DNA from 4 places in the Streptomyces sp. BBFR2 genome. Region 2 is predicted to be linked to each of the others. Evidence: riboswitches for the same ligand, from Rfam matches in the RefSeq annotation. Region 2 holds a riboswitch; each other region holds the start of a gene.

Evidence for each region. A riboswitch is a leader RNA that binds a small molecule or an ion and turns the genes downstream of it on or off. The one in region 2 is predicted to bind cyclic di-AMP.
Region 1: another riboswitch for cyclic di-AMP. It lies ahead of ACGH2B_RS05100 (M23 family metallopeptidase); the one in region 2 lies ahead of ACGH2B_RS17250 (transglycosylase family protein).
Region 3: another riboswitch for cyclic di-AMP. It lies ahead of ACGH2B_RS09480 (NlpC/P60 family protein); the one in region 2 lies ahead of ACGH2B_RS17250 (transglycosylase family protein).
Region 4: another riboswitch for cyclic di-AMP. It lies ahead of ACGH2B_RS14900 (M23 family metallopeptidase); the one in region 2 lies ahead of ACGH2B_RS17250 (transglycosylase family protein).

What each region holds. Positions count from the first base shown of each region.
Region 1 covers NZ_CP172415.1:1,462,529-1,470,029, forward strand. Annotated here, with positions in the region: gene ACGH2B_RS05085 (GNAT family N-acetyltransferase) at 1-2,939, opposite strand, end outside; gene ACGH2B_RS05090 (HPr family phosphocarrier protein) at 3,126-3,407, shown strand; gene ACGH2B_RS05095 (GntR family transcriptional regulator) at 3,731-4,426, opposite strand; gene ACGH2B_RS05100 (M23 family metallopeptidase) at 4,653-5,429, opposite strand; cyclic di-AMP (ydaO/yuaA leader) riboswitch at 5,442-5,599, opposite strand; gene ACGH2B_RS05105 (M16 family metallopeptidase) at 5,851-7,233, opposite strand; gene ACGH2B_RS05110 (M16 family metallopeptidase) at 7,272-7,501, opposite strand, start outside.
Region 2 covers NZ_CP172415.1:4,247,901-4,255,401, reverse strand. Annotated here, with positions in the region: gene ACGH2B_RS17270 (exopolyphosphatase) at 1-165, opposite strand, end outside; gene ACGH2B_RS17265 (DUF501 domain-containing protein) at 162-707, opposite strand; gene ACGH2B_RS17260 (septum formation initiator family protein) at 832-1,287, opposite strand; gene eno (phosphopyruvate hydratase) at 1,481-2,761, opposite strand; gene ACGH2B_RS17250 (transglycosylase family protein) at 3,306-3,983, opposite strand; cyclic di-AMP (ydaO/yuaA leader) riboswitch at 3,988-4,193, opposite strand; gene ACGH2B_RS17245 (transglycosylase family protein) at 4,413-5,441, opposite strand; gene ACGH2B_RS17240 (cytochrome P450) at 5,673-7,049, opposite strand.
Region 3 covers NZ_CP172415.1:2,505,891-2,513,391, forward strand. Annotated here, with positions in the region: gene ACGH2B_RS09470 (peptidoglycan DD-metalloendopeptidase family protein) at 1-1,522, shown strand, start outside; gene pcrA (DNA helicase PcrA) at 1,612-4,104, opposite strand; cyclic di-AMP (ydaO/yuaA leader) riboswitch at 4,365-4,548, shown strand; gene ACGH2B_RS09480 (NlpC/P60 family protein) at 4,556-5,698, shown strand; gene ACGH2B_RS09485 (hypothetical protein) at 5,828-6,181, opposite strand; gene ACGH2B_RS09490 (GNAT family N-acetyltransferase) at 6,294-7,094, shown strand; gene ACGH2B_RS09495 (alpha/beta hydrolase) at 7,458-7,501, opposite strand, start outside.
Region 4 covers NZ_CP172415.1:3,735,694-3,743,194, forward strand. Annotated here, with positions in the region: gene ACGH2B_RS14890 (PP2C family protein-serine/threonine phosphatase) at 240-1,379, shown strand; gene ACGH2B_RS14895 (DUF2332 family protein) at 1,550-2,653, opposite strand; cyclic di-AMP (ydaO/yuaA leader) riboswitch at 3,039-3,190, shown strand; gene ACGH2B_RS14900 (M23 family metallopeptidase) at 3,203-4,411, shown strand; gene ACGH2B_RS14905 (aldo/keto reductase) at 4,760-5,704, shown strand; gene ACGH2B_RS14910 (protein kinase family protein) at 5,763-6,857, shown strand; gene ACGH2B_RS14915 (hypothetical protein) at 7,330-7,501, opposite strand, start outside.

The DNA of each region.
Region 1 (7,501 bases), 2.8 Mb from region 2:
AGGACGGACAGGCCGCGCGGGGCGACGACGACCGGCTCCAGGTCGACGCCCACCACCTCGGGGTGGTCGTCGACGAGGCGGGAGACCCGCAGCAGCACCTCGGCCAGCGCCGCGGTGTCGACGGGCTGCGAACCGCGCCAGCCGAAGAGGAGAGGGGCGGCGCGGATCGAGCGGATCTGGGCGTCCACGTCACGGTCGGTGGCGGGGATGAGGCGGTGCGCGATGTCGCCCAGCAGTTGCGAGGGAGCGCCCGCCAGACCGAACGAGAGGACGGCGCCGGCCGCCGGGTCGATGGCGGCGCGGACCACCGTGTCGACACCGCGCGGCACCATCTTCTGGACGACCGGCGCCAGCTCCTCCGGGGTGCCGAGGGCGGCGGTCAGCTCGCCGTAGGTGCGGCGCAGGTCCTCCTCGTCGGCGATGTCCAGGCGGATACCGCCCAGGTCGCTGCGGTGGCGCAGGTGGGGGGCGGTGGTCTTGAGGGCGACGGGGTAGCCGAGGCGGGCGGCGGCGCGGACGGCGGCGTCCGGGCCGGGGGCGGGCAGCGACGGCTGGGTGGCGATGCCGTAGCGGGCCAGCAGGGCGGCGGCGTCCTCGGCGGGCAGCGGGACGGAGCGGCCGGGCGGCGGATCGAGGCGGTCCAGCAGCCGCGCGATGTCGGCACCGGCCGCGGCCTCCTCTATGTCGTCGTACGCGGGGACCCGGCCCGGCTCTCCGGCCTCCCGGCGCCAGGCGGCGTACCGCACAGCCTCGGCCAGGGCCCGGACGGCGCGCTCGGCGGCGGGGTAGGCGGGGAGCGGGGTGCGGGCGGGTGGATACGCGGGGGACGCGGGATCCGCGGCGGGGGCGGGCGCCGGGGACGCGGGGGCGGGGCCGGGGGCGGCGGGCGCTTCCGGCTCGGGCACGGCCCCGGTGTCCCGCGTGGTGGGGGCGGCGGTGGGCTCCGTGGGGCGGTTGAGCGAGGTGGTGGCACCGGTGGCCGGTGCGGCGGTCAGCCCCGGAGCATCGCCCCCGAGGTCCCCAGCGCCCCCGGGGACCTCGTCCGGCGCACCCGTTACGCCCGGGGCGGCGAGCGCCGTCGCGAGGGTGTCCATGGCGAGGTGGACGACGGCCACCGGTTTGGCGGGGCCGGCGGCGGCCGCCGAGCGGAGCGCCGCGGCCAGTTCCCCGGCCTCCCCGGGGGTGGCCGCGTCGCCCTCGCCCACCCAGGGGATCGCGGTGACCACGACGGCGTCGCAGCCCTCGCCCGCCAGCTCCTCGGTGAGGGCGGCGTGGAAGTCGTACGGGGTCGCGGCGGAGGGCAGCACCCGGGGGCGCCGCGGGCGCAGGCCCTCGGTCAGGCACGCGTCGTAGGCGAGAAGGGAGAGCGCCTCGGAGTTGCCGAGGACGGCGACGCGGGCTCCCGCCGGGAGCGGCTGGGAGGCGAGCAGCAGCCCGGCGTCGAGGAGTTCGGTGACGGTGTCGACGCGGATCACCCCGGCCTGCCGCATCAGGGCGGCGACGGTGCTGTCCGGGATGCGGACGGTGGGGACCGCGTGCCCCAGGGGCGCGGTGCCGTGGTGGCGGGCGCCCTTGGCGACGACGACCGGTTTGACGGCGGCGGTACGGCGGGCGAGGCGGGTGAACTTGCGGGGGTTGCCGATGGATTCGAGGTAGAGGATCGCGACGTCGGTTGCCGGGTCGTCGTACCAGTACTGGAGCAGGTCGTTCCCGGAGGCGTCGGCGCGGTTGCCCGCGGAGACGAAGGTGGAGACGCCGGCGGGCGAGCCGTCCCCGGGGCCGCGCTCGTGCAACCCGCTGAGCAGGGCGATGCCGATCGCGCCGGACTGGGTGAACAGTCCGATGCGCCCGGTGGCGGGCATCACCGGCGCGAACGAGGCGTTCAGCCGGACGCCGGGTGCGGTGTTGATCAGGCCGAAGGCGTTCGGGCCGATCAGGCGCATGCCGTAGGAGCGGGTACGGCGCAGCAGGGCGCGCTGGCGCTCGCGCCCCTCGGGCCCGGCCTCGGCGTACCCGGAGGAGAGGACCAGGACGCCCTGGACGCCGTGCTCCCCGCAGTCGTCGATCACCTCGGGGACGCGGTCGGCGGGGACGGCGATGACCGCGAGGTCGACGGGGCCGTCGATCTCCCGCAGGGAGCGGACGGCGGGGACGCCCTCGGGGTCGAGGCGGCCGGTCCCCTCGGGGAAGGCGTGGTTGACGGCGTGGACGCGGCCGGTGAAGCCGGAGTCGAGGAGGTGGCGCAGGGCGGTGCGGCCGACGCCGCCGGGCGCGCGGCCGGTGCCGATGACGGCGACCGACCCGGGGGCGAGGAGCCGCTGCATGGAGCGGGCCTCGGCGCGCTGCTCGCGGCCGCGCATCACGGCCATGGACTGCTCGGTCGGTTCGAGGTCGAATTCCAGCCGGACGACGCCGTCCTCGAAGGTGCGCTGCTGGACGTATCCGGCGTCCGTGAACACCTTGATCATCTTGGTGTTGGCGGGGAGCACCTCGGCGGCGAACCGGCGGATGCCGCGCTCCCGGGCGACCGCGGCGATGTGCTCCAGCAGCGCGGAGGCGACGCCGCGGCCCTGGTGGGCGTCCTGTACCAGGAAGGCGACCTCCGCCTGGTCGTCCTCCGGGGCCTTGGCCGGCCGGCCCCGGTCGTCGATCCGGTCGTAGCGGACGGTGGCGATGAACTCGCCGCCCACGGTGGCGGCGAGGCCGACCCGGTCGACGTAGTCGTGGTGGGTGAAGCGGTGCACGTCGCGGTCGGAGAGGCGGGGGTAGGGCGCGAAGAAACGGTAGTACTTCGACTCGTCCGAGACCTGCTCGTAGAAGGAGACCAGACGTGCGGCGTCGTCCGGGGTGATCGGGCGGATCCGGGCGGTGCCGCCGTCACGCAGCACCACATCGGCTTCCCAGTGGCTCGGGTACGCGTGATCCGGCGGCTGCTGCATGCGGACAGCGTACGGCCGGGCACCGACAACCGGCTCGGTGCGCGCGGGGCCGGTCGGGCGGTCCCCGGGCGGGGTGGGCGGGCCGGTGCGGACGTGGTGGGGAACACCGGGGGCGGGGCTTCTACGGCACCGGGGCCGACATGAGAGAGTGGTCTAGACAACCGTAACGACTTGAAGGGCAACACCATGGCTGAGCGCCGCGTCACTGTCGGTTGGGCCGAGGGGCTGCACGCCCGTCCCGCCTCGATCTTCGTCCGTGCGGCCACCGCCGCCGGAGTCCCCGTGACGATCGCCAAGACCGACGGCACCCCCGTGAACGCGGCCTCGATGCTCGCGGTGCTGGGCCTGGGCGCCCAGGGCGGCGAGGAGATCGTGCTCGCCTCGGACGCCGAAGGGGCGGAAGCCGCGCTGGAGCGCCTGGCGAAGCTGGTCGCCGAGGGGCTCGACGAGCTGCCGGAGACCGTCTGAACCGGGACGCCCCCACCGCCCCGCGACCGGGGCACGGCCCCGCCGCCACGACCGGACATGGTCACCGCGGCGGGGCCTTCCCTTTCCCGGACGCTCCCGCCGAGCGGCCCCCGCACGGACCACCGGGCTCGCGCCGCAGGGGCCGGATCCCACCCCGGCCCACGCGTTCCTTCACCACACGGGCGGCCGGCACACAGAAATGCACAATTCCACGGCGCGGGAATTCCCCGAGCCGGTCCGCTTTCCCCGCACGGCCGTTTCCGTAATTCCCCGCACGGTACCGAAAAGATCCCGCCACCGGCCCACCGCCCCGAATACCGGGCCTAGGCGGAACGCACCCGCCCGCTGCCGACGGAACGCGGCGGACGGCGTACCGCGGTCGCCGGGCGGCGGCGCGGACGGTACGCCGGGAGCGACCGCGCGATGTGCGACGCCATCAGGGCGCGCGCCGCCTCCGCGTCGCCCCGGGCCACCGCGTCCAGCACCGCGCCGTGGTCGTCCCACGTCTCCGCGTCCCGTGCCGGACGCTCGACGACGTACATCCAGTCGATCTTCCGGCGCACCTGGATCAGCAGCGCCGTCAGCCCCGGATTGCCCGCCGCCCGCGCCAGCGTCTCGTGGAACCAGCCGTCCAACCGGGGCAGATCGCCCGGGCAGCCGCGGTGAACCCGCTCCCTGCCGAGCCGCACCACGCCCCGTAACACCTTCAGATGCGCGTCGGTGCGGCGGGCGGCGGCGCGGGCGGCGCCCATCGGCTCCAGGAGCGCCCGCAGGTCCAGCAGGTCGGCCGCTTCCTGCGCGGTGGGCGCCGCGACACACGCCCCCGCATGGCGCCGCGCGGTGACGAACCCCTCGGACTGCAGGGTGCGCAGCGCCTCACGGACCGGCACCCGGGAGACGCCGTAACGGGCGGCCAGAAGCTCCTCGACGAGCCGGCTGCCCGGAAGCAGCGCGCCGGAGACGATGTCGTCGCGGATCGCCGTGGAGATGCGCTGCACGGAAATCTGGCCTCGCGTCATCGTGGGCGCCTCCACCGTCCTTCCCGGAAAACGCCGCCCCGCGGCGCCTTTTCGGCGACTCTATTCGACGGTGAAGGCTGCTTTACCGCCTTCACTTATTCATGGTGATCTTTTGGTGAGCACCTTTCCCGGCCCCGGGAAATCCGGCCACCCGCCACCGGACGCGACGGAGCCCCGGACGCCCTGTGGGGCGAGCCGGGGCTCCGGGGACCGCGTGGGGCGGACGTCAGACGTTGACGCCGTGCGCGCGCAGGTAGGCGATCGGGTCGATGTCCGAGCCGTAGTCCGGGCCGGTACGGGCCTCGAAGTGCAGGTGGGCACCGGTGACGTTGCCGGTCGCGCCGGACAGACCGATCTGCTGACCGGGCATCACCCGCTGGCCGACCGAGACGCCGAGCTGCGACATGTGGCCGTACTGGGTGTAGGTGCCGTCGTTCATCTTGATGACGATGTTGTTGCCGTACGCCCCGCCCCAGCCCGCCTCGACGACGGTGCCCGCGCCGACGGCGTGCACGCTCGTGCCGGTGGCGGCGTGGAAGTCGATGCCGGTGTGCGAACCGGAGGACCACAGTCCGCTGGACGCCTGGTAGGCGGTGGAGACGTACGAGCCGGAGATCGGCGCGACGAAGGCGTTGAGGCGCTTGCGCTCCTCCTCGCGGGCCGCGCGGACCTTCGCCTCGTGCCGCTTGTCGGCCGCCGCCTTGGCGGCCTTGGCCTGCTTCTCCGCCTCGGCCTCGGCCTTCGCCTTGGCCTCGGCCGTCTCGGCGACGGCCTGCTGCGCGTCGGCCTGGGCCTCGACCCGCTCGGCGAGTTCGTCACCGATGACGACGGCGCGGTGCAGACCGGTGTCGTGCGCGGCACCGGACGTGGCGGCCATCGCGGGCGAGGCGACGGAGGCGACGACGCCGGTGGCGGCGAGACCCGCGACGGAGGCGATGTTGCGGGTCGTCCGGGCACTGCGGCTCGGACGGCGGTGTTTCCCGGTGGCACGGGTGAACGCCATGTGCTGGCTGATCCTTTCCTTCCTTCTCGCCTACCGGGTTAGCTGACGGGTTCGGAGCAGGAAGGTCTCCTACGGGCTCCTCCGGAAGAGGCGCCCGATTCACCCCAGGGGACATGTGGGTCCCCGGCTCCCCTGGCTCGCGCCGTACGGGGACTCGGCGATGACTGCCCGGTGCCGCGGTTGCGGCGTGCTACTGACGGACAGCGCGCATGACGCTAATCGTGGCAACTTTCAATCGGCAAACAGAAACGCCATATTGTGCGTTACACCACACCGTGACAGCGGAACCAAAACCGGACATACGAACGATCCCGGGGGTGGATGACCACCCCCGGGATCCCGTTCCGTCCCACTCTGCCGAGCCTCCGTACCGGAAGCCGGCGCCGCGGTGACCCGGTCGGGCCACCGCTCCACCGGGCCGTCAGCCGCTGACGACCTTCACCTCGCCGATGCCCAGTGCCCGCACCGGCTCGGCGATCTGCGCCGCGTCACCGACCAGCACCGTCACCAGCCGGTCGGCCGGGAAGGCGCTGACCACGGCGGCGGTCGCCTCGACCGTGCCGGTCTCGGCCAGCCGCGCGTAGAGCTGCGCCTGGTAGTCGTCCGGCAGGTGCTGCTCCACCTGGTCGGCGAGGGTCCCCGCGACCGCCGCCGCCGTCTCGTACTTCAGCGGCGCGACACCGACGAGGTTCTGCACCGCGACGTCCCGCTCGGCGTCCGTCAGGCCCTCCGCCGCGAGGGTGCGCAGCACCTTCCACAGGTCGTCCAGGGCCGGCCCGGTGGACTCCGTGTCGACCGAGCCGCTGATCGCCAGCAGCGAGGCACCGACCGGGCCGCCGGGCGCGTCCGGCGCCGACGACCGCAGCACCTGCCCGAAGGAGCGCACCCCGTAGGTGTAGCCCTTCTCCTCCCGCAGCACCCGGTCCAGACGCGACGTCAGCGTGCCGCCCAGGCAGTACGTGCCGAGGACCTGCGCGGGCCACTGGCGGTCGTGGCGGTCGGCGCCGATCCGGCCGATGAGCAACTGCGTCTGCACCGCGCCGGGGCGGTCGACGATCACCACACGGCCGGTGTCGTCCGCGGTGATCGGCGTGACGGTGACCGGCTCGGCGGCGGCACCCTGCCACACGCCCAGCGTGTCGGCGAGCGCCGCGTCCACGTCGATGCCGGTGAAGTCACCGACGATCACCGCGGTGGCCGCCGCGGGCCGCACGTGCGCGGCGTAGAACGCCCGGACAGCCGCCGCGTCGATGCGTCCGACGGTCTCCTCGGTGCCCTGCCGGGGGCGCGACATCCGGGACGACGCGGGGAACAGCTCCTTGGACAGCGCCATCGCGGCGCGGCGCCCCGGGTTGGCCAGCTCGTGCGGGATCTCGTCGAGGCGGTTGCGCACCAGGCGCTCCACCTCGCTCTCGGGGAAGGCGGGGGCGCGCAGCGCGTCGGCGAGCAACCCCAGGGCGCGCGGCAGCCGGGAGGCCGGGACCTCCAGGGAGACACGGACACCGGAGTGGTCGGCGTGCGCGTCCAACGTGGCGCCGCACCGCTCCAGTTCGGCGGCGAACTCCTCGGCGTCGTGCCGGTCGGTGCCCTCCGACAGCGCCCGCGCCATGATCGTCGCGACGCCGTCCAGCCCCGCCGGCTCGGTCTCCAGCGGCGCGACGATGTCGACCTCGACGGCGACGACCTGCTGGCCGGGGCGGTGGCTGCGCAGCACCGTCAGGCCGTTGGGCAGCGCACCGCGCTCGGGCGCCGGGAAGGCCCACGGCCTGGGCGCCCCGCCCTTGGGCTGCGGGTGGAAGGTCATCTCGCTCATGGCCAGGTCCTCGCGGGTGGTGGCGTCGCTCACCGGTCCGCCTCCTCGTCGTTGTCGGCGCTGTCGTCGGCGGCGGTCGGCTCGTACACGAGCACCGCGCGGTTGTCGGGGCGCAGCCGGGCCTGGGCGACGGCCTGCACCTCCTCGGGCGTGATGTCCAGGACACGCCCCACGGCGGTCAGCGCGAGCTGCGGGTCGCCGAACAGGACGGCGTAGCGGCACAGTTCGTCGGCGCGGCCGCTGACCGTCGCGAGGCGGT
Region 2 (7,501 bases):
CAGCGCCTCGGGGGCGAACCGCCCGGTGCGGTCCACGCCCTGGCCCAGGCGGACGATCCGCATCCGGCGGTCCAGCTCGGTCAGCTCACCGGTGGCCGGATCGACGTCGGCGACGAGCAGCCGGATGGAGTTGGTACCGCAGTCGACGGCGGCGACCCGGGTCATTCGGCGTCTCCTTCGGGGGCCGTCTCCTGGCAGGGGCTCACGCACGGGCCCTTGCGCCACCACTCGGGCAGCATCGCGATCGCCTCGTCGCCCAGCGGGTTGACGCCGGGGCCGGCCGCGAGGGAGTGGCCGACGAGGACGTGCAGGCACTTGACCCGGTCCGGCATGCCGCCGGCGCTGGGGAAGCCCTGCAGCACCTCGATGGCGTCCCGGCGGCGGATGTAGTCCTCGTGGGCGGCGCGGTAGGCGGCGGCCAGCTCGGGGTCGGTCGCCAGCCGCTCCGTCATCTCCTTCATCACGCCGTTGGCCTCCAGCGTGCCGATGGCGGAGGCCGCGCGCGGGCACGTCAGGTAGTACAGCGTCGGGAACGGTGTGCCGTCCTCCAGGCGCGGGGCCGTCTCGACGACGTCCGGCTGACCGCAGGGGCAGCGGTGGGCGATGGCCCGCAGGCCGCGCGGCGGGCGGCCGAGCTGCTCCTTGAAGGCGGCGATGTCCGCGGCGGTGGGCTCGGTGGGCTCGGTCTGGGGCGGAGGCGTGTCCATGTGCGCTTTCGGTGGGATCTTCGATGGGGTCTTCGGTGGGCTCACGGCCGCGGACGGGCGGACGCGGCGGGTGCGGCGCGCCGGCGGACGCGGGCCGGGGCGGGCGGTTCCGGGGCGCGGGGCGTCACCGGTCGGCCGTGTCGACGTCGGTCCAGAGGTTCTCGTACCAGGGGGTGGAGGCCGCCGCCGCGCCCTCGCGCGGAGCGCCGTCACCGGCGCGTGAGCCGTCCTGGACGATATATCCCGTCTCGCCGGGGCGGACGAAGTGCAGGTGCAGGCGGGCCTGCTGCTCGACGTAGGCGGGGTCGCGCCAGCGGGACTTCTCGTCGCGCAGCCGGTCCAGCGTCCGGGCCGCCTCCTGGGCCTTGCGGCGCTGGTCGGCGATGTCGGAGCGCTGCGAGACGTACTGCCGTATCGGGTAGGCCAGGGCCACGACGAGGGAGCACATGACGAGGGCCAGCAGGGCCGCCCGGCCGGTGAGGCGGTTGCGGCGGGGGCGCCGGACGCGCTGCACGCGGGCCGCCGCCTGTTCGCCGAGCGCCTTGAGCCGGGTCGCGGTCGAGAACCGGTCCGCGGACACGTCGCCTCCCCTTGGGCCGACCGTCATGGAGTTCCTGCGCTCCCGCCGGGCGGGGCCGGTCGGAAGCGCAGCCGTCCCCGGCAACGGTACGGGACCGTCGCCGGGGACGAACGCAGGCCGTGGCGGCGGGTGGCCCGCCCTCGGTCGGGTGGGGCGGGGCGCACCTGTGCCGGGGTATCAGCCCTGGAGAGGGTCAGCCCTTGAACCGCGGGAAGGCCGAACGGCCGGCGTAGACCGCCGCGTCGTCCAGGATCTCCTCGATGCGCAGGAGCTGGTTGTACTTGGCGACGCGCTCGGAGCGGGCCGGGGCGCCGGTCTTGATCTGGCCGCAGTTGGTGGCGACGGCCAGGTCGGCGATGGTGACGTCCTCGGTCTCGCCGGAGCGGTGCGACATCATGCACTTGAAGCCGTTGCGCTGGGCCAGCTCGACGGCGTCCAGGGTCTCGGTGAGCGAACCGATCTGGTTCACCTTGACCAGGAGGGCGTTGGCGGAGCCCTCCTCGATGCCGCGGGCCAGCCGCTCGGGGTTGGTGACGAAGAGGTCGTCGCCGACGAGCTGGACCTTGGCGCCGAGCTTGTCGGTGATGACCTTCCAGCCGGCCCAGTCGTCCTCGAACAGCGGGTCCTCGATGGAGACCAGCGGGTACGCGTCCACCAGCTCCTCGTAGTACTCCGTCATCTCGGCGGCGGAGCGCTCCTTGCCCTCGAACTGGTACTTGCCGTCCTTGTAGAACTCGGAGGCGGCGACGTCCAGGGCGAGCGCGATGTCCTGGCCGGGGGCGTAACCGGCCTCCTTGATGGCTTCCAGGATGAGGTCGAGGGCCTCGCGGTTGGAGCCGAGGTTCGGGGCGAAGCCGCCCTCGTCGCCGAGACCGGTGGCCAGGCCCTTGCTCTTCAGGACCTTCTTGAGGGTGTGGTAGACCTCGGCGCCCCAGCGCAGCGCCTCGGAGAAGGACTCCGCGCCGATCGGGGCGATCATGAACTCCTGGATGTCGACGTTGGAGTCGGCGTGCGACCCACCGTTGAGGATGTTCATCATCGGGACGGGCAGCAGGTGCGCGTTCGGGCCGCCGAGGTAGCGGAAGAGCGGCAGGTCGCTGGCCTCGGAGGCGGCGTGCGCGACGGCGAGGGAGACGCCGAGGATGGCGTTGGCGCCCAGCGAGCCCTTGTTGTCGGTGGCGTCCAGGTCGAACATGGCCTGGTCGATGAGGCGCTGCTCGGTGGCGTCGTAGCCGACCAGCTCCGGGCCGATCTGCTCGATGACGGCGAGGACGGCCTTCTCGACGCCCTTGCCCTGGTAGCGGTTGGGGTCCCCGTCGCGCAGCTCGATGGCCTCGAAGGCGCCGGTGGAGGCGCCGGACGGAACGGCGGCCCGGCCGGTGGAGCCGTCGTCGAGGCCGACCTCGACCTCGACCGTGGGGTTACCTCGCGAGTCGAGAATTTCCCGGGCTACGACGACGTCGATGGACGGCACGTTGTCTCCTTCATGGGTGTCTGGAGTTCTGCGGCACGAGCCTAACGGCCCCCGGGTCCTCGACTGCCTCGCGGCCCGCACTACGGGACGAAAGTGCCTCGGACGCCGGGTTCCGGCCTTTCGGCAACGAAGGCCACGGAACGGAAAAGCAGGCGGATAAGGGGCAGGCCACGACGGTGTGTCCGGCACCAGAGTACGGAACGGCGAAACCCCGCCTCGGCGCACGGCGGGTGGCACCGGCTCGGGAGCCGGTGCCACCCCGGGGACGTGCGCGCCGGACGGGGCGTCGCGTGGGGAGGGTGATGCGGCGGGCGCGGGGCCCGGACGGTGCCGGGGCCGCGGCCCGCGAGGCCCGGGCGCCGGTGCCGTCCCCCGGTCCGGTGTGCCGTACGTACCGCCGTACGTACGGGAGCGGTGGACCGGGAGGGGCGGCCGTCATGTCCCGGCGCGCCTCGTGGCGGTGGGGACGGGGACGGCGGGGCCGGGGAGCCCGGGGTGCGGGGCGGTGAGCGGTGCCCCGCGGGGGGGGATCGGGCCGCGGGGATCAGATGTGGAGCTTCTGGCCCGGGAAGATGAGGTTCGGGTTGGAGCCGATGGTGGACTTGTTGTCCGCGTAGACCGACTTCCAGTTCTTGCCGTGCGCCTTGGCGATCTTGGCCAGGGTGTCGCCGGACTTCACGGTGTAGTTGCCGTGGCCCATGACGTGGTGCTGCGGGGCGCGCTTCGGGGCGGCCTCGGTCCGCGGGGCCTGCTGCTTCGGCGCCGCCTTGGGCTGGGCCTGCTGCTTCGGCGCCTGCTGCTTGGGGGCGGCCTTGGTGGTGGCGCCGGTGTTCAGGTCGGGGGACGGGCCACCGGCGGTGAGGTTGCCGGCGCCGGCGCAGGACCAGGCGCCCGGGCCCTGGATGGCGAGGAGCTTCTCGGCGGCCTGGATCTGCTGGGCCTTGGTGGCCAGGTCGGCGCGGGGCGCGAACTGCGTGCCGCCGGCGGCCGCCCAGCTGGAGGCGGAGAACTGCAGGCCGCCGTAGTAGCCGTTACCGGTGTTGATCGACCAGTTGCCGCCGGACTCGCACTGGGCGACGGCGTCCCAGGTGGCGACGGAGGCGGCGGAGGCGTTGGTGGCGCCCATCAGCGGGACGGCCACGGCGGCGCCGGCGACACCGGCGAGGGTCGCGACGCGGACGGCCTTGGAGGGGCGGCGGTGCTTGGCCTTGTTGCTCAGCATGGTTCGTTTTCCTCACCGACGCCTGCGAGGTGAGCTGTCGGGTTCGGGCGGCGTGGATTGCCCGGCCGTGCTTTCGCACGGCTTCACCCCAAGCCGGTTGACCCGCTTTCACGGGTGGGGCCGGCGCTTACCTTGGGTCCCCCGCTCCTGCCTTCGGCGCTTGCGCGTCGACCACCTTCGCCCACCGGCAGGATTCGGCGTGTGAACGAAGGGCCCGCTTTGGCGAGCGGTGCTGACCGTAAGCAGAACCCTCTGTTTCGTTCAAACCCCGCTTTCTGCGCCCAGTTGACCGTCAATGATCACAGAGGGGTCACATTTCCGCAGGTGGGGCGTGGTGCGGATTTGCCGGGACGGGTCGGACACCACGGAGCGCGACGAGAGCCATGTCTCACTTTCGCCAAAACGGGCAAAAGGCGCCTATCGCCCCGATCAGTGGCCCAGATCGAGGAGTTGACCGGGGTGGATGAGGTCCGGGTCGTCACCGATGACGTCCTCGTTCCGCTCGTACAGCGCGGGCCAGCCGCCCGGCAGCTCCCGCGCCTCGGCGATGGCTGACAGGTTGTCACCGGGGCGCACGGTGTACGAGCCGTCGCCCGGCTCCGCCCGCTCGCCGCCCCGCGAGGCGTGCCGCCCCGGGGTGCGGTCGCCGTCCCCCTCGTCGTCACCGCCGCCGCGGTGGCGCCCGGAGCCGTCGCCGCGGGAGCCGTCGCGGTCCGCCGGGGGCGTCGTACGGGACGGGTGCGACGGCCCGGCGGGGTCGGTGGCGTGGCCGGACGGATCGGTGGACGGATCGCCGGAGGGGGCGGTGCCGTCGGGCCGCCGCGGCTCACCCGGCGTCTTCGGGGAGCCGGTGGGGTCAGGCGTGCCGGGGGTGGTGGACGGGTCCGGGGTGCCGTCCGGGGTGGACGGGTCGGTGGTGTCCGGGTCCGGGGTGCCGGGGGCGTGGGTCCCGTCCTGGCCGGTGTCCGTGCCCGGGTCGGCGCCGGGGTCGGTGCCGGGGTCGGTGTCGGTACCGGTGTCGGGGAGCCTGCCGTCCGTGTCGGCGGGGGGTGTGCCGCCGGGGTCGACGTCGGGGGTGCCGCCGTCCTCGGTGAGCCCGGCGTCGACGGCGCAGCGCGGCCAGGCGTCCGGGCCGCGTTCGGCGAGGATCGCCTGGGCCACGGCTATCTGCTGGGAGCGGCTGGCCAGGTCGGGCCGGGCGGCGTACTCCAGACCGCCGTGGTCGCGCCACATGTCGAGGGTGAGCTGGAGTCCGCCGTAGAAGCCGTTGCCGGGGGCGCTGGACCAGATGCCGCCCGACTCGCACTGGGCGACGCGGTCCCAGGTGGTGGCGTCGGCGGCGTGGGCGGCGCCCGTGCCGAGGAGGGGCAGGGCGAGGCCCGCGCCGGTCACTCCCGCCGTGACAAAGAGGGCCGGTGCCTGGCGGGGGCGACGGTGTCTGCCGTTGCCGGTGCGCATGCGATTGCCTTTCGAGCGGCGGTTGAGTTGTCCGCCCCGGCGCCCCGGCGCGGCCGCCCGGGGTCCGGTACGGCCACCACCGAGCGGTGGAGCGTTTGTTCGGTGGCAAGGTAGCCGGGCCCACGGGGCGTCACAAGCTGGTGTAGCGGAGATCACGTGTAGGTCACGTGCCTGATGGAGCGTCAATTACTGGGCCCCGGACGGCCGTCCGCGCGGGTGGGCGGCGTGTCGTCAGGGGGCCGGGGTGAACGTCACGGGGAGGGTGCGCAGACCGCGCATGATGAGCCCGCCGCGCCACCGCAAATCGTCCGGTTCCGCCGCAAGCCGGATGTCGGGCAGGCGGGTCAGGAGGGTGGCGAGGGCGGTCTGTCCTTCGAGGCGGGCCAGTGGCGCGCCGAGGCAGTAGTGGATGCCGTGGCCGTAGCCGAGGTGCGGGTTGTCGCCGCGGCGCAGATCGAGGGTGTCCGGGGCGTCGAAACGTGCGGGGTCGCGGTCGGCGGCGGCCAGCACCACCAGCACCGGATCGCCCTCGGCTATCCGCTCGCCGCCGATCGTCAGCTCCTCGGTCGCGAACCGCCAGGTGGCCAGCTCGACCGGCCCGTCGTAGCGCAGCAGCTCCTCGATGCCGGTGGCGAGGACGTCCGCGTCGCCGCAGGCCAGCGACTTCTGGAGGAGTTCGCGCTGGTCCGGGGCGCGCAGCAGGGCGTAGGTGCCGTTGCCGATGAGGTTGACGGTGGTCTCGAAGCCGGCGAAGAGCAGGATGAACGCCATCGCGGCGACCTCGTTCTCGGTGAGGTGTTCGCCGTGGTCCCAGGCGCGGATCAGGCCGGAGATCAGGTCCTCGCCGGGCGCGGGCTCGGGCGGCAGGACGGCGCGTTTGCGGTGGATCAGCTCGGCGAGGTAGCCGCGGATCTTCTTGACCGCCTTGGCGACGCCGCCGCGCGGACCGCCGCCGGTGCCGCCCGGCTTGGTGTGGCGGAGCATCATCGCGGCCCAGTCCCGGAAGTCGTCCTGGTCCTCGCGCGGGACGCCGAGCAGATCGCAGATGGCGTAGATCGGCAGCGGGAAGGCGAACTCGTGGATGAGGTCGGCCTCGCCGCGGGCGGCGAAGGAGTCGATGAGCCTGTCGGTCAGCTCCTGGACGCGCGGTGCGAAGGCGGCGACGCGGCGCGGGGTGAACGCCTTGGAGACCAGCCGGCGCAGCCGGGTGTGGTCCGGCGGGTCGATGTTGAGCAGATGCGTCATGAGGTTGGCGCTGCGCTCGCCGGGGATGCCGACCTTGCCCTTGCCGTGGGCGCTCTCGCTGTGGTGCACCGGATTCTTCGACAGCCGGGAGTCCGCGAGCGCCTGCCGCGCGTCCGCGTACCGCGTCACCAGCCACGCCTCGACCCCACTGGGCAACGCGGTCCGGTGCACCGGCGCGTGCTCCCGCAGCCAGGCGTACGCCGGATACGGGTCGGCACCGAACTCCCAGGTGAAGAGGGCGGGGGCGGCGGGGACGCGCTCGGCTGCGGCTTCCGGGAACGGGGGCGTCGCGTCGGCCCCGGTCGCTTCGGGGTACGCGGACGCAGCGGCGAACGCGCCTGTGCCGGTGGAAGTGGGGTGCACGGGGCAGCCCGGGGCCGAAGAGGTCAGGCCCGTGGCGGCTTCCGGGAACGGGGAAGTCACGTCGGACCCGGTCGCTTCGGGGTACGCGGACGCAGCGGCGAACGCGCCTGTGCCGGTGGAAGTGGGGTGCACGGGGCAGCCCGGGGCCGAAGAGGTCAGGCCCGTGGCGGCTTCCGGGGACGGGGAAGTCACGTCGGGTCCGGTGCGTCCGGAGCGCTCGGACGTAGCGGCGAACGCGCCTGTGCCGGTGGAGGTGGGGTGCACGGGGCAGCCCGGGGCCGAAGAGGTCAGGCCCGTGGCGGCTTCCGGGGACGGGGAAGTCACGTCGGGTCCGGTGCGTCCGGAGCGCTCGGACGTCGCAGGGGACACTCCGGTACCGGTGGAGGTGGGGTGCACGGGGCGGCCCGAAGCCGAAGGAGCCCGGTCCGTGGCGGCTTCCGGGAACGGGGGCG
Region 3 (7,501 bases), 1.7 Mb from region 2:
GCAGTACCCCACGGCCGGTTACGGCACCGAGCCGTACGACGCCGCCTACGACACCGGCACCTACGCCGCGTCGTACGGCACCGGCACCCACGACACCGGGACCTACGCCACCGGCGCGTACGACACGGCCGGGTACGACACCGGTACGCACCACACCATGACGTACGGCACCGGCTACGGCCCGGACACGCAGGACGGCGCCTACGACCCGTACGCCCACACCGGCCACGAGACCCCCGGCGCCCACGCCTACGGTTATGACGACGGGTACGGCCAGGGCACCGGTGCCTACCCGACCGGTGCGCACACCACCTACGCCACCGGCGCCTACGACACGAGCGGGTTCGGCACGGAGACCGGCACCGGTGCGTACGGCTACGGCGACCCCCTCGGCAGCGGCTCCTTCGACGGGCAGGCCGCCGGGTACGACGACCGGACGGCGTACGGCACCGGCGGTTACGAGGCGGCGACCGCCACGATCGTGCAGCCGGCCGTCACCGAGGACGCCGGGCACGACGCGTCCGGGCACGACGCCACCGCCGTGTGGCCCGCGATCGACCAGGCGGCCACCGCGATCATCCCGGCCCAGGGCGGCCCCCCGGCCGAGGACGCCCTGCCGCACGAGCCCGCCGAACCGCCGCTCCCCGAGGCCGGATCCCCGGGGTCCGGTTCGGGTGCGCGTGCCGCCGCGGTCGCCGACGCGATGACCCAGGCGGTCCCCGTCGTCCCGTCCGGCCCCGCCGACGACGCCCCCGGTCACGGCCGGGCCACCGCCTCCGCGGTGCGGGGCCGGGGCCGCCGCCGGACGGCGAAGCGGTCCGCGCTGCTGACCATCGCGGTGCCCTCCGTCGCCGCCCTCGGCGTCTGCGCCGCAGCCGCGGCCACCGTCAGCAACTTCGGCGGCGACGAGAAGGACGAGGCGGCGCAGGCCGCGCCGGAGGCCGGAGGCGTCAAGCCGTCCGCGGCCAACAGCAAGCTCGACACCCAGCTCGCGGGGCTCAGCGCCGGCGCCGACGACTTCGCCAACCGGGCGAGCCGCACCCAGGAGCGCCTCGACCTCAAGGCCCGGCAGGCCGCAGAGAAGAAGCGCAAGGAGGAAGAGGCGCGGCGCAAGGAGGCCGCACGCCCGAAGTTCCTCCTGCCGGTCGCGCAGCACGGGCTGAGCGCCCTCTTCGGCCAGGCGGGCGTCAACTGGATGTCCGTCCACACCGGCATCGACTTCCCCGTGCAGTACGGCACGCCCGTCATGGCCGCGACCGACGGCACCGTCCGCACCCAGTGGAACTCCGCCTACGGCAACATGGCGATCGTGACGGCGCCCGACGGCACGGAGACGTGGTACTGCCACCTCAGCAGCACCAAGATCCGCTCCGGTTCGGTCAAGGCCGGGGACCAGATCGCGTACTCGGGCAGCTCCGGCAACTCCACCGGCCCGCATCTGCACTTCGAGGTGCGGCCGGGCGGCGGCTCGCCGATCAACCCGCTGCCGTGGCTGCAGAGCCACGGCCTCAACCCCAACTGACGCCCGGCGCCCGGCGGCTCGAGACCGGCGGGCGCCCGCGCGGCGGCCCGGCCCCTGAGGGCCGGGCCTTTTTCACGGCTTCCGGGCGTTCACAACTTCTCGACCGGCGCGTACCGCAGCAGCAGCCGCTTGGGCTTCTCGCCGCCGAAGTCGATCGTCGCCTCGGCGTTGTCCCCGCTGCCCTTGACGCCGGTGACCGTACCGAGGCCGAAGCTGTCGTGGGTGACGCGGTCGCCGACGGCGAGCGCCACCACCGGGCGGTCGTTGCTCCGCCGGGTGGCGAACCCGCTCGGACCGCTCTTGGCCCGCGAGGGGGTGAACCCGGAGCTGATCCCGCCGCTGCCGCCGGAGGAACGCATCCCGCCCATGGTCGCGGACGGGGTCGCCGGGCCGGTGCGCCGCCAGTCGACGTACGCGGCGGGGATCTCCTCCAGGAACCGCGACGGCGGGTTGTACGACGGCTGGCCCCAGGCGCTGCGCATCGTGGAACGGGTGAGATAGAGGCGCTCGCGGGCGCGGGTGATGCCGACGTAGGCCAGGCGGCGCTCCTCCTCCAGCTCCTTGGTCTGGCCGAGGGCGCGCAGGTGGGGGAAGACGCCGTCCTCCATGCCGGTCAGGAAGACGACCGGGAACTCCAGGCCCTTGGCGGTGTGCAGGGTCATGAGGGTGACGACGCCGCTGCCGTCCTCGTCCTCGTCGGGGATCTGGTCGGAGTCGGCGACCAGCGCGACCTGCTCCAGGAAGTCGGCGAGGGTGCCGCCGGAGACGGGCTCGTCCGCGTCCGCCTCGTCGGCGGCGGGGCCGGCCACCCGGTCCTGCTCGAACTCCAGGGCCACGGCGGCGAGTTCCTGGAGGTTCTCGATCCGGGTCTCGTCCTGCGGGTCGGAGGAGGACTGCAGCTCGGCCAGATAGCCGGTGCGCTCCAGGACCGCTTCGAGGACGGTGGCCGGGCCGGCGCCGGATTCGACGATGGTGCGCAGCTCTTCCATCAGAGTGTTGAAGCGCCGGACGGCGTTGGCGGAGCGGGCGGCCATACCGTACGCCTCGTCGACGCGGCGCAGCGCCTGCGGGAAGCTGATCTTCTCGCGGAGTGCCAGGGCGTCGATCATCGCCTCGGCGCGGTCGCCGATGCCGCGCTTGGGGACGTTGAGGATCCGGCGGAGCGGGACGGTGTCCTCCGGATTGGCGAGCACACGCAGGTACGCGAGGATGTCGCGGACCTCCTTGCGCTCGTAGAAGCGGACGCCGCCGACGACCTTGTAGGGCAGCCCGACGCGGATGAGGATTTCCTCGAAGACGCGGGACTGGGCGTTGGTGCGGTAGAAGATCGCGACGTCCCCGGCGCGGGCGTCCCCGGCGTCGGTGAGGCGGTCGATCTCGTCGGCGACGAACTGCGCCTCGTCATGCTCGGTGTCGGAGACGTAGCCGGTGATGCGGGGGCCCTCGCCCGCTTCGGTCCAGAGGTTCTTGGGGCGGCGGTTCTCGTTGCGCTCGATGACGGCGTTGGCGGCGGAGAGGATCGTCTGGGTGGAGCGGTAGTTCTGCTCCAGCAGGATCGTCGTGGCGTCCGGGTAGTCCTCCTCGAACTGGAGGATGTTGCGGATCGTGGCGCCGCGGAAGGCGTAGATCGACTGGTCGGCGTCGCCGACGACGCACAGCTCGGCGGCGGATTCGGCCGGGCCGACCAGCTCGCGGACGAGGGTGTACTGCGCGTGGTTGGTGTCCTGGTACTCGTCGACCATGACGTGGCGGAAGCGGCGGCGGTAGTGGGCCGCGACGTCCGGGAACGCCTGGAGGAGGTTGACGGTCGTCATGATGATGTCGTCGAAGTCCAGGGCGTTGGCCTCGCGCAGCCGCGCCTGGTAGAGCGCGTACGCCTGGGCCAGGGTCTTCTCGAAGCCGTCGGCCGCCTGCCCGGCGAAGGTCTCCTCGTCGATGAGCTCGTTCTTGAGGTTGGAGACCTTGGCGCTGAAGGACTTGGGCGGGAACCGCTTGGGGTCGAGATCGAGATCGCGGCAGACCAGGGCCATCAGGCGCTTGGAGTCGGCGGCGTCGTAGATCGAGAACGACGAGGTGAAGCCGAGGTGCTTGGACTCGCGGCGCAGGATGCGGACGCAGGCGCTGTGGAAGGTGGAGACCCACATGGCGTTCGCCCGGGGGCCGACCAGCTCCTCGACGCGCTCCTTCATCTCACCGGCGGCCTTGTTGGTGAAGGTGATCGCGAGGATCTGGCCGGGGTGGACGCCGCGGGCGGCGAGCAGATGGGCGATGCGGTGGGTGAGCACACGTGTCTTGCCGGAACCGGCCCCGGCGACGATCAGCAGCGGGCCGCCGGAGTGCACCACGGCGGCCTTCTGGGCGTCGTTGAGCCCTTCCAGGAGCGCGGCCGGGTCGACGGCGGGGCGGGCGGCGCCGTCGCGGTAGTGCGCGTCCCGGGGCACGGGCGCGTCGAACTTTCCGCTGAAGAGGTCGTGCGGGACCTCCTCCGGGGCCGGGCCGTGCTCGTCCTCGGGGGGCGGCGGGGGCTCCTCGTCCTTGGGGGCGAGGTCCGCCAGGAAGCTGTCGTCAAAGAGGCTGCTCATCGCCCACCGAGTCTAGGCCGCCCCACTGACAGTCGGGCCCGGAGCCGGGGAAAGGCCGGAAGGAGGAGGGTTCCGCCCCCAGCTCCCACGAATCCGGCATTCACCGCAGAAACCTCGCCCTGCCCACGCGATCGTCACTTCATGCACACAGGTCACGGAAAGGTTTCGGGCAATTCGAACACCTGCCTTCACAGGAGCCACACGAGTTGGCTAGGTTCACGCTCGGGCAGCCCGCATCCCGCGGACGACAGCGTCCGCACGGGCCGCCTCCGCCGAGTCCGGCCCTGCCCCACGGCACCCGGAGCCGGGGACCCACCAGCACCACCGGGGTGAATCGACCTGCACGGCCGCCGCGCGCGGACGTACCGGCCGTAGGGCAAGCCTTCCGTTGCGACACCGCCCGAACCCGACAGCTAACCCGGTAGGCGGTCCACGGAAGGAGTCGCCGGCCTTGCCGTCGCACCGCAAGCCGCGCACCCGCGCCCTCACCTCGCCCGGCAGCCGCCGGACGGCCGCCGGACTGACGACCGCGGCGTTCGCCACCGTCACCCTGCTGTCGCAGTCCGCCGAGGCGGCCCCCCGGGCCCCGAAGCCGACCGTCGAAGAGGTCAAGAAGAAGGTCGACGCCCTCTACCACCAGGCGGAGGTCGCGACCCAGAAGTACAACGCCGTCAAGGAACGCGTCGACGCGCGGCGGGCGGAGGTCAGCGACCTCCAGGACGCCGCCGCCCGCCGCACAGGGAAGCTCAACGAGGCCCGCCGTGAGCTGGGCACCTTCGCCGCCGCGCAGTACCGCAGCGGCGGGATGAGCACCACGGCGCAACTGATGTTCGCCAAGGACCCGCAGCAGTTCGCCGACCGCAGCCACCTCATGGAGCGGCTGACCGGACGGCAGCAGCAGGCCGTCGACGCCTACCAGGAGCAGCAGGCGGCCGCGGCCCGCCAGCGGGCCGCGGCGACCCGCAGTCTGGAGCGCCTCCAGGAGTCGCAGAGCGAGCTGGCCGGCTCGAAGCGGACGGTCCAGGGCAAGCTGGCCGAGGCCCGGCAGTTGCTCTCCGACCTGACCGCCCAGGAGAAGGCGCGCCTGGCGGAGCTGGAGCGCAAGAAGGAGGAGGCCGCCCGCCGCAAGGCCGAGGAGGAGGCCCGCAAGCAGCGCGAGCGGCCCGGTGGCGGCGGCACGGACACCGGCTCCCCCGGGACGACCGACCCCGGCCAGGGCGGCGGACCGGCCGACGGCTCGTACCGTACGAAGGCCGCGAAGGCGCTCGCGTTCGCCCGCGCGCAGATGGGCAAGCCGTACGTCTGGGGCGCCACCGGCCCCAACTCCTACGACTGCTCCGGGCTGACGCAGGCCGCGTGGAAGGCCGCCGGGGTGGACCTGCCGCGGACGACCTGGGACCAGGTGAAGTTCGGCCAGCGCGTCGCCACCAAGGACCTCGCCCCCGGTGACCTGGTGTTCTTCTACAACGACATCAGCCATGTCGGGATGTACATCGGCGACGGCAAGATGATCCACGCCCCGAAGCCGGGCGCGAGCGTACGCATCGAGTCGATCTACTACATGCCGATCTACGGGAGCGTCCGCCCGGCGTGACGCCCCGCCGGGCCGCGTGACCGCCCCGGAGAACGCCACCGGCCCGGCCCCTTCGGTGAGGGGCCGGGCCGGTGGCGTGCGCGGGGTGGGCCGGGGGCGCGGGGGAATCGCCGCGCGCCCCTCCCGGGGTCAGACCCAGAGCACCGCGATGAAGATGTTGACCATGGTGAGCAGGCCGACCGTGCCGAACAGCGGCTTGGCGACGCTCTCCTCGTCCCGCTTGACGTAGACCAGCCCCAGGATGACGACCAGGACGGCCAGCTTGATGCCGATCTTGATGTTGTCGACCGGGCTGCCCTGGGCCTGGTTCAGGCCGACCAGCACGATGCCGGTGACCAGCATCGTCAGCGCACCGTGCAGCATCGCCGGCACGAACCGGGCGGTGCCCGCGCTCATCGCCTTCATCTGCGTCAGAAAGCCTCCCAGCAGGGAGGCGATACCGATGATGTGCAGACCGACGAAGATATTGATTACTACGTCCATAGTGCGGATCGTAACGGTCTCCCCCATACCTCCTCCCGGGGGCCTCGTCGCGGCTGTTCCTGGCCTGTTCACGGCCTGTCCGCGCCGTGGGGGCGGCTCTAGGGTGCGGCGCATGGACCGTGCCGATGCCGCCCGCCGCCCCGTCCCCGACACCCCGGAGCGGGGCCCTGGCGCCCCGGAGCGAGGCGGACATACGGGCGGCCCGGCCGGGCCGGGTGCCCCGGCCGGTCCGCCGGTGGCGGGTGACCCCGCCGCTCTGGCGCGGATCGCCGCCGTCTGGGCACACGGGTGGGCACGGTCCCGCGCGACGCCGCCGCCGCGAGCGGTTCTGGGCGGCTACCGCATCGAGGTCGGCCGCCCGCGGCACGCCGCCCGCTACGTCCTCCCGGCCGCCGACCCCGCGGTCCTGCGCGAGCTGGCCCGTACGGTGGCGCCGGACGTCTGGCTCAAGATCTGCGCGCCCCGCGACCGCGTCGCGCCGCTGCTCACCGGCGCCTGGCGGTACGACGAACCGCAGTACCTCATGACCGCCCCGTTGCCGCCGTCTCCCCCGGACACCGTGCCCCCGCCCGGCTACCGCCTCGTCACCGAGGAGTGCGACGGGATCCTGGACGTACGGATCCTGGTCACGGGCCGGGCGGCGGCCGACCGGCCCGCCGCGAGCGGCCGGACCGCGCTGACCGGCGGCACGGGCGGTGCCCCGTTGTCCGCCGTCCACGACCTGATCGGCACGGAGCCGGAACACCGCCGCCGGGGCCTGGGCCGCCTGGTGATGGCCGCGCTCACCGCCCATGCCGTCCGGCGGGGCGCCTTCGAGGCCGTACTCGTCGCCGGCCCGCCCGGCCGGAATCTCTACACGGCCCTCGGCTGGCACCTCCGCTCACCGGTCACGGCGGTGGTACGGGAGGGGTGAGGGCCGCTTCCTCGCGGTGAGGGCCGCTTCCTCGGGGTGAGGGCCGCTTCCTCGGGGTGAGGGCCGCTCGGGGCGTCGGCTCGGCCCCGGGGCCCCGGGGTGCGGGGCTTCGGCTCCGGGCGGTAGCCGCTGTGGGGCGGAAGGCTTCAGGGACGGAAGCCTTCGGCGGGCGAACGGTGCCCGGGCCGGGTGCCGCTCGCTCGGGAACCGTGGCGGGTGAGGCGACGGCGCCGGCTCGGGGCATGGCCGGGTGGGACGGCTTCGGCCCGTGGCGGGCGGCTTCGGCCCCTGGCGGGCGGGCCGTCCCTACGACGGGCGGGCTCGGCCCCGGCCGCCGGTCCCCCGATCGCCGCCGCTCGGCCGTCAGCCCCTGACCTGCCCGCTCAGCCAACGGAAGACCTCGGGAA
Region 4 (7,501 bases), 510 kb from region 2:
CCGCCCCGGGGCGCGGCGGCTGCGGGGCGGTACGCGTCAGGGGCGGGCGAGGCCCTCCACGCTCGGGGCCGGCCCGGTCCGGGACCGCGCCCGGAACCCCCGCGGGCCGGGCCCGGATGACCCGTCCGGCCCCCGTGAACTCGCCGTCCGGGCCCGGGGCGGACAGCCTTGGGAGGCCGGAGGAGCGGCCGGGAGCACGGCCGGCCGCGGGCAGGTGAGGCGGGAAGAGGCCGGTGCGGATGGGGCGAGGCGGGCGGGAGCGCACGGGCGACCGGGAGCGGTGGGCGCGGCGCGCGCAGATGTCGCCGGCCGGCCGCCGGGTGGCGCGCTGGCTGCCCGTGGCCCTGATCGTCATCGGCGTCGTCTTCGACAGCGTCACCCCCGCGCGCTACACCGCCTCGCCGTTCTTCTCGGCGGCGCCGCTGGTCGCCGCGCCGCTGTACTCGCTGCGGAACACGGCGCTCACCGCCCTCGCGGCGCTGCTCGGCCAGTTGACGGCGGCCCTCTACACCGACACCCAGGACACCAATCTCTCCGCCACCGAGGTCTTGACCGTCTTCGTCGTCGCCGTCCTCGCCCTCGGCATCAACCGCGTCGTACGCCTCTCCGACGCCCGGCTCGCCTCCGTACGCGATGTCTCCGAGGCGGCGCAGCGGGCCGTGCTGCCGACGCCGCCGGAGCGGATCGGGGGGCTGGCGGTCGCCGCCCGCTACGTGGGCGCGCAGGCCGACGCCCGGATCGGCGGGGACCTCTACGCGGTGCAGGAGACCCCGCACGGCGTGCGGCTGATCGTCGGTGACGTACGGGGCAAGGGGCTGGAGGCGGTCGAGGCGGCGGTGATCGTCATCGGCGCGTTCCGGGAGGCGGCGGAGCAGGAGGCGACGCTGGAGGCGGTGGCCGGCCGGCTGGAGCGGGCCCTCCAGCGGGAGGGGCGGCGGCGCGAGGGCCTGGACCAGTACGAGGGGTTCACCACCGCCGTGCTCGCGGAGATCCCGTCCGGGGAGCGCGCCGTGCTGCGCGTCCTCAACCGCGGGCATCCGCCGCCGCTGCTGCTCGCCCCGGACGGCGGGCTGCGGACGCTGGTGCCCGCGGTGCACGCGCTGCCGCTGGGGATGAGCGAGGTGGCCGGGTGGCCGGACCGGGCGGACGAGACGTTCTTCCCCGCCGGTTCGGTCCTGCTGCTGTTCACGGACGGCCTGACGGAGGCCCGCAACCGCGCGGGGGAGTTCTACGACCCGGTGGCCCGGCTGCGCGGCCGGGCCTTCCCCGGGCCGGAACGGCTCCTGGACACGCTGGTCACCGAGGTCGCCGCGCACACCGGCGGGGCGGGCGCCGACGACATGGCGCTGCTGGCGGTGCAGCGGCCGCTGGAGGAGTAGGGCGCGCGGGCGTGGAGCGTCGCGTGGGCGCGGCGGGGCGCGGGCGGAGCGGCGCCCGGCGCGCGGGGGGCTGGTGCGCGCCGGACGCGCGGGGGAGCCCTGGGACCGCACCCGCGCGCGGGGCGTACGGCCGGGCCCCGCGCGCCGGTGCCGCCTCCGGGTGCGGACCCCTACGCCACCCAGTGCAGGCTCTGGCCGTACGCCCCGGTCAGGGCCACCGGGCGGTCGTCCAGCGCGAGGGTCAGCAGCCGTTCCCGGTCGTCCGGGGCGAGGCGGACGGCGGACGGGGCGGGCCGCCACGGGGTGACGGAGTGGTGCTCCTGGGAGATCCAGTGGCCGCCGCCCGGCCGCCCGGCGAGCAGCGCGCGCACCCGGTCGGCGAACCGCTCCCGGTGCGCGGGCGGCAGCGCGGGCAGCACATCGGTGTGCAGGACGACGAGGGTGGCGTCCGCCGGGACCCGCGCCGCCAGTGCGGGCAGCTCCCCGACCAGGTCGCCGCGGACGATCTCGGGCCGCGGCGCCGCCCGTACCGCGTCCACCGCCGCCGTCAGCAGCCGCGCGCGCTCCGGGGTGCCCGGCCACACCAGGGACCGCAGCCAGCGCAGCGCCTCGGGGTCGCCCACCGGGTCGAGCGGGGCGGGATCGATGCCGCCGCGCCACACGATCTCCGGCAGCCGCGCGGGCGGCGCCGCGTCCGCCTCGGCCACCCGGTTCTCCCGTCCGACGCGGCACCGGAAGGTGACCGGGCTGTCCGGGGCGCCGAGGGTGTGCGTCTCCGGGGGCGCGGCCGGCCCGGGCGTCCCCGGGGCGGCGGGCTCGTACGCGTACCGGTAGCGGTCCGGATGGAGGCAGAGGCCGGCCGAGGTGCCCAGCTCCAGGAGGGCCAACGGGCCGCGGAGGCGGGCCAGGAGGGGCAGCAGGGCGGCGCAGCGGGCCGGTTCGCCGGTCCGGGGGGAGCGGCTCATGACGACGGCGCGGACCTCGTCCCAGTGCCGGATCGTCCACTCGCGCCAGCGGCCGTACGCCGGCTCGCCGCGCGGGCCCTGCTCGGCGTGCGGACCGTCGAGGTGGCGGACGGCCGCCAGCAGAAGGCCGGGGTGCTGCCTGTCGCCCGCCGGGAGGGACGCGGCGAGGAGTTCGCACAGCTCCTGGTCCTGCCCGATCCGCGCCGTCAGCTCCTCGTGGGCCGCACACCGGCCCCGCGCCTGCCACCAGGAGAAGTCCCGGTAGCGCGCTGCCAGGGCCGGTGCGTTGTTGACGAAGTCGACGACCATGATCAGACGCTACTTCGCTCACGGAGCGTGAGGGATACGCACCCCTCCGCATAACAAGTGATGCACAATCACGCGGAGGCCGTTTCGTGAGGGGCGGTCAACTCGCCCGTTTTTCACGGATGTTGCCCCGGAAAGTCTTGGCCAGGGAACGCGGTCGGGCGGAGCGGATTCACGGGAACGCTTGGAAAACGGCCGCGATCTCTATTACTGTCCGATAACGGAGCGCGGTCGTCCCAGCCGTCGCAGAGGCGGCACCGTGCCCCCACGCCGAATCCCGTACGCGCTCTTCAGGTACCCGGACATCCGGGCACACCGGTGGTCACTTCGCATACGGCGCTTCCGTGCACGCCGGTGCGCCGATATTTCGTGAACTGCCGTGATGTGTCCTGATGTTGTGCCGGGCGGCCCGAGCGGCGCGGAGGGAACCGGGGAACCACCACCATGGGGTGAATCGGACGCCTCGGCCAGAGGCCGCCCGTAGGAGACCTTCCTGCTCCGAACCCGTCAGCTAACCCGGTAGGCGCGAAGGAAGGAAAGGAGTGCGCCCCCGTGGCGTCCAACAGGCTTGCCCCCGAGGCCCCGTCCGCCCACCTCTCCCACGGCTTCGCCCCCGGGCCGACCGCCGCCCCGGCCGACACGGCGGTCTTCGCCCCGGGCACGTTCACCCAGGAGGGCCTCGCCGCCCAGGGCCCCGGCCCGTACGGCGCGGACGCCGGCGGGCCCGCGCCGCTGGAGACCGCGGGCGCGGCGGACGACGCCCCCGGTGAGTGGAACCCGACCGAGGAGTCCGTGCGGGCCGTCCGCGGCCGTCACCGTGTCGCCAAGCAGCGCGGCGGGCTGGCCCGCGGCGGCACGGTCCTCGGCGTCGGCGTGATCGCGGCGGTCGGCGCCGGCGGGATGGCGACCGCCGAGGAGAAGCCGCCGGTCCCGATCTCCGTACCGGACCTAGGCACCCTCGCCGCCGACGTCACCGGAGCGCTGCCGGACGCCGAATCGCTCCCCGGCATCGGGCCGTTGCTCGGCTCCTCCGACGACGCGGACACCACCACCGCGGCGCCGCTGTCGTCCGCCGGCCTCACCACCGAGGACGGCCGGGGGACGGGCGCCGGGGAGGCGCTGCGCAGCCGCATCCTCCAGCAGGCCGACAACCAGCAGACCGCCGCCGAGCGCGACGCCCGGGACGCCGCCGAACACACCGCCTTCGCCCAGGCGGAGAAGACCGCGGCGGGCGACCACCAGGACGCGGTGGCCGACGCGAAGGCGGAGCGGGCCGAGGCCGCGCGCAAGGAGGCGGCCGCCAAGGCGAAGCGCGAGGCCGAGGCCCGTGCCAAGGCGGAGGCGGCCCGCCTGGCCGAGCTGGCCAAGAGCTATCTGCTGCCGGTCACGTCGTACACCCTCACCGCGAGCTTCGGTCAGGCGGGCGACCGCTGGGCCGCCGACCACACCGGCCAGGACTTCGCCGCCCCCACGGGTACGCCGGTCAAGGCCGTGCACTCCGGCACCATCACGCAGGCGGGCTGGGCCGGTTCGTACGGCTACCGCATCGTCCTCACCCTCGACGACGGTACGGAGCTGTGGTTCTGCCACCTGTCGTCGATGGTGAAGACCGGCGGGAAGGTCTCCACCGGCGAGGTCATCGGCCGTGTCGGCGCCACCGGGAACGTCACCGGCCCCCACCTTCACCTGGAGGTCCGCCCCGGTGGCGGCGGCCCCATCGACCCGGTGCCGTGGCTGCGCGGGCGCGGGCTGCACGTCTGACCCCTGGGGGAGCCGGCTGATTCCGGGGGCGCCGTCGTCGGCGGGAGGTGCGGCGCCCGGGTGTCCGGCGCCGCGCCGGGGCGCCGTCGCGGTTCCGGGCGGACCGTGGTTGCCGGGGCGCGCGGGGCGCTGCCGTGCGCCGGGCGGGGGCCCGGGCACCTGGGGCGCGCACGGTGCCGGCGCGCGCCGGTCGTGGCCCCGGTCCTGGCCCCGGGCGAGGCGGCTCCCCGGGCGCCCGTCGCGGTGCCGTGGCGGGGCGCGGCGGCCCGTACGCCCGGCATACGGGACGGGCTCCTCCGGATGCCGCGCGCAGGAATATCTCCGCACGTCGTCACGCTGCACCTACGCATGACCACCACCACGCGTAAGCCCCTCGGCTCGCTCTCCGTCTCCCCGCTCTGCCTCGGCGGCAACGTCTTCGGCTGGACCGCCGACGAGTCCGAGTCCTTCGCCGTGCTCGACGCGTACGTCGCCGGCGGCGGCAACTTCATCGACACCGCCGACGTCTACTCGGCCTGGGTGCCGGGCAACAAGGGCGGCGAGTCCGAGACCGTCATCGGCGACTGGCTCGCCGCCCGCGGCAACCGCGACGATGTCGTCATCGCCACCAAGGCCGGCGCCCACCCCGACCTCAAGGGCCTGGCCGCCGACACGATCAAGAAGGCCGTCGAGGGTTCGCTGCGCCGCCTGCGTACCGACCACATCGACCTCTACTACACCCACTACGACGACGAATCGGTCGAGGTCGGCGAGTTCCTGACCGCCCTCGACGACCTCGTCCGGGCCGGCAAGGTCCGCGAGATCGCCGCCTCCAACATCTCCGCGGCGCGCCTGGCCGAGGCCCTGGCCTTCTCCGAGCGCGAGGGCCTCGCCCGCTACATCGCCCTTCAGCCGGAGTACAACCTGGTCTCCCGCGACACCTACGAGGGCGAACTGGCCGATGTCGCCGCCCGCCACGGCCTGGGCGCCGTCCCGTACTACGCCCTCGCCTCCGGCTTCCTGACCGGCAAGTACCGCCCCGGTACGGACGTCGACAGCGCCCGCGCCGGCAAGGCGGCCGCCCACCTCGCCACCGACCGCGGCGTCCGCGTCCTGACCGCCCTCGACACCGTCGCCGCCGCCCACGACGCGGAGATCGCCACCGTCGCCCTCGCCTGGCTCGCCGCCCGCCCCACGGTCACCGCCCCGATCGCCAGCGCCCGCACCACCGCCCAGCTCCCCGCCCTCCTGGCCGTTCAGGACCTCCGGCTCACCCCGGCGGAGCTGGAAGCGCTGGACGAGGCTTCGGCGTAACGGGGAGCGCCGGGCGGGAGATCCGGAAAGCACCGGGAAGCACCGGGAGGGAATCCCCATGGAGGAGGCACGCGGGCCGGACACGGCGCCCGCGCCGCTGCCCGCCGGCCGGCTGGCGGCGTACGCGGACGCGGGCGCGCGACTCGCCCTGCTGAGCGACCGCGACCTCGGCGCCGCGGTGGCCGCCGCCCCGGTGCACGGCTCGGGTGTCGGCGGCCGGCGGACGGAGATGGAGGCCGGGGGACGGCGGGTCTTCGTCAAACGGGTCCCGCTGACCGACCTCGAACTGCGGCCGGAACACGTCCGCTCGACCGCCAACCTCTTCGGTCTCCCCCTCCAGTACCAGTACGGGGCGGGCTCGGCGGGCTTCGGCGCCTGGCGGGAACTGGCCGCACACCTCATGACCACCGCCTGGGCCCTGCGCGGCGCGTACGCGGGATTCCCGCTGCTGTACCACTGGCGCGTCCTGCCGGACCGGCCCCCGGACGACTTCGCCGACCTGTTCGGCGGCGTCGCGGGAACCGTCGCCCACTGGGACGGCTCCGCCGCGGTACGCCATCGGCTGGAGGCCATCGGCAGCTCCTCGTCCAGCCTGGTGCTCTTCCTGGAGCATGTGCCCCGGACGCTCACGGACCACCTCGGCGACGTCCGGCGCGGCGCCTGGGCGGAGCCCGGCGGCGCGGCGCCCTACCTGTGGGCGGAGAGCGAGCTGCGGCGCGGCACCGAGTTCATGAGCGCCCGCGGGCTGGTCCACTTCGACGCCCACTTCCGCAACCTGCTCACCGAAGGCCGCCAGGTCTACTTCACGGACTTCGGCCTGGCCCTGAGCCGCGACTTCGACCTTTCCCCCGAGGAACACGCCTTCCTCACCGGCCACCTCGCGTACGACCGCTCCTACGCCCTCGGGCACCTGCTCCGCCACCACCTGCCGGAAGCCGTACGCGGCGACACCGATCAGGAAGCCTTCCTGAAAGCCTGGCTCGTGGGCCACCGCCCCGACGGCGTTCCCCCCGAAATCACCCAGCTCCTCGACCGGCACGCCCCGCATGCGGCAGTGCTGGCCGACTTCCACCGCCGCTGGTTCGAGGTGAGCAAACGGACGCCGTTCCCGGGCACTGAGATCGAGAGGGCGTTGAGGGCGAGCGGGTGTTGAGGCGAGGGGGCCTTGAGATCGAGGGGGTGTTGAGGGCGGTGAGGTGACGAGGGCCGAGGGCTGGCGGAGGGGCGGCCGAGGGCCGGGGCCTGAGGGCTCGGCCGGGTGAGCGGGCGGCCGGGCGGCCCGTTTCGACCGGCCGCCCCGTTTCGGCCGGGTGACCGGTTCGGTTGGGGTGACCGGTTCTGTCGGGGCGGGCGCCTGGCTGGGCTTCGGTTCGGCCTTGCGGTTGTCCGGGCCGGGGCGGCCCAGCCTGGCTCGGTCCGGACCGGTCCGGACCAGCTCGGCCTGGCTTCTGCTTCAGTTGCGGCCTGGCTCGGTCCGGTCCAGCTCGGCCTGGCCCGGGGCCTGGCTTCTGCTTCGGTCGCGGCTCCGACTCGGGCCCGCGGTTGTCCGGCCCGGCCGCTCCGCGGCCCCCGGCCCTCCCCAGTCACCTGCCCCCGGCCGCCCCGCCCTGGTCACCCGCCCCAGGTCACCCGCGCCGGTCCGCCACCGCCCACGACGCCAGCGCCATACCGCCGGCCACCGCGAAGACCGACGGCCACGCCCCGATCTTCTTCGCCAGCGGATGCGACCCGGCGAACGCCGCCACATACGCCCCGCCCAGCGCCGCCGCGGCCTTCCCGCCGGCCTTCTCCTGCCAC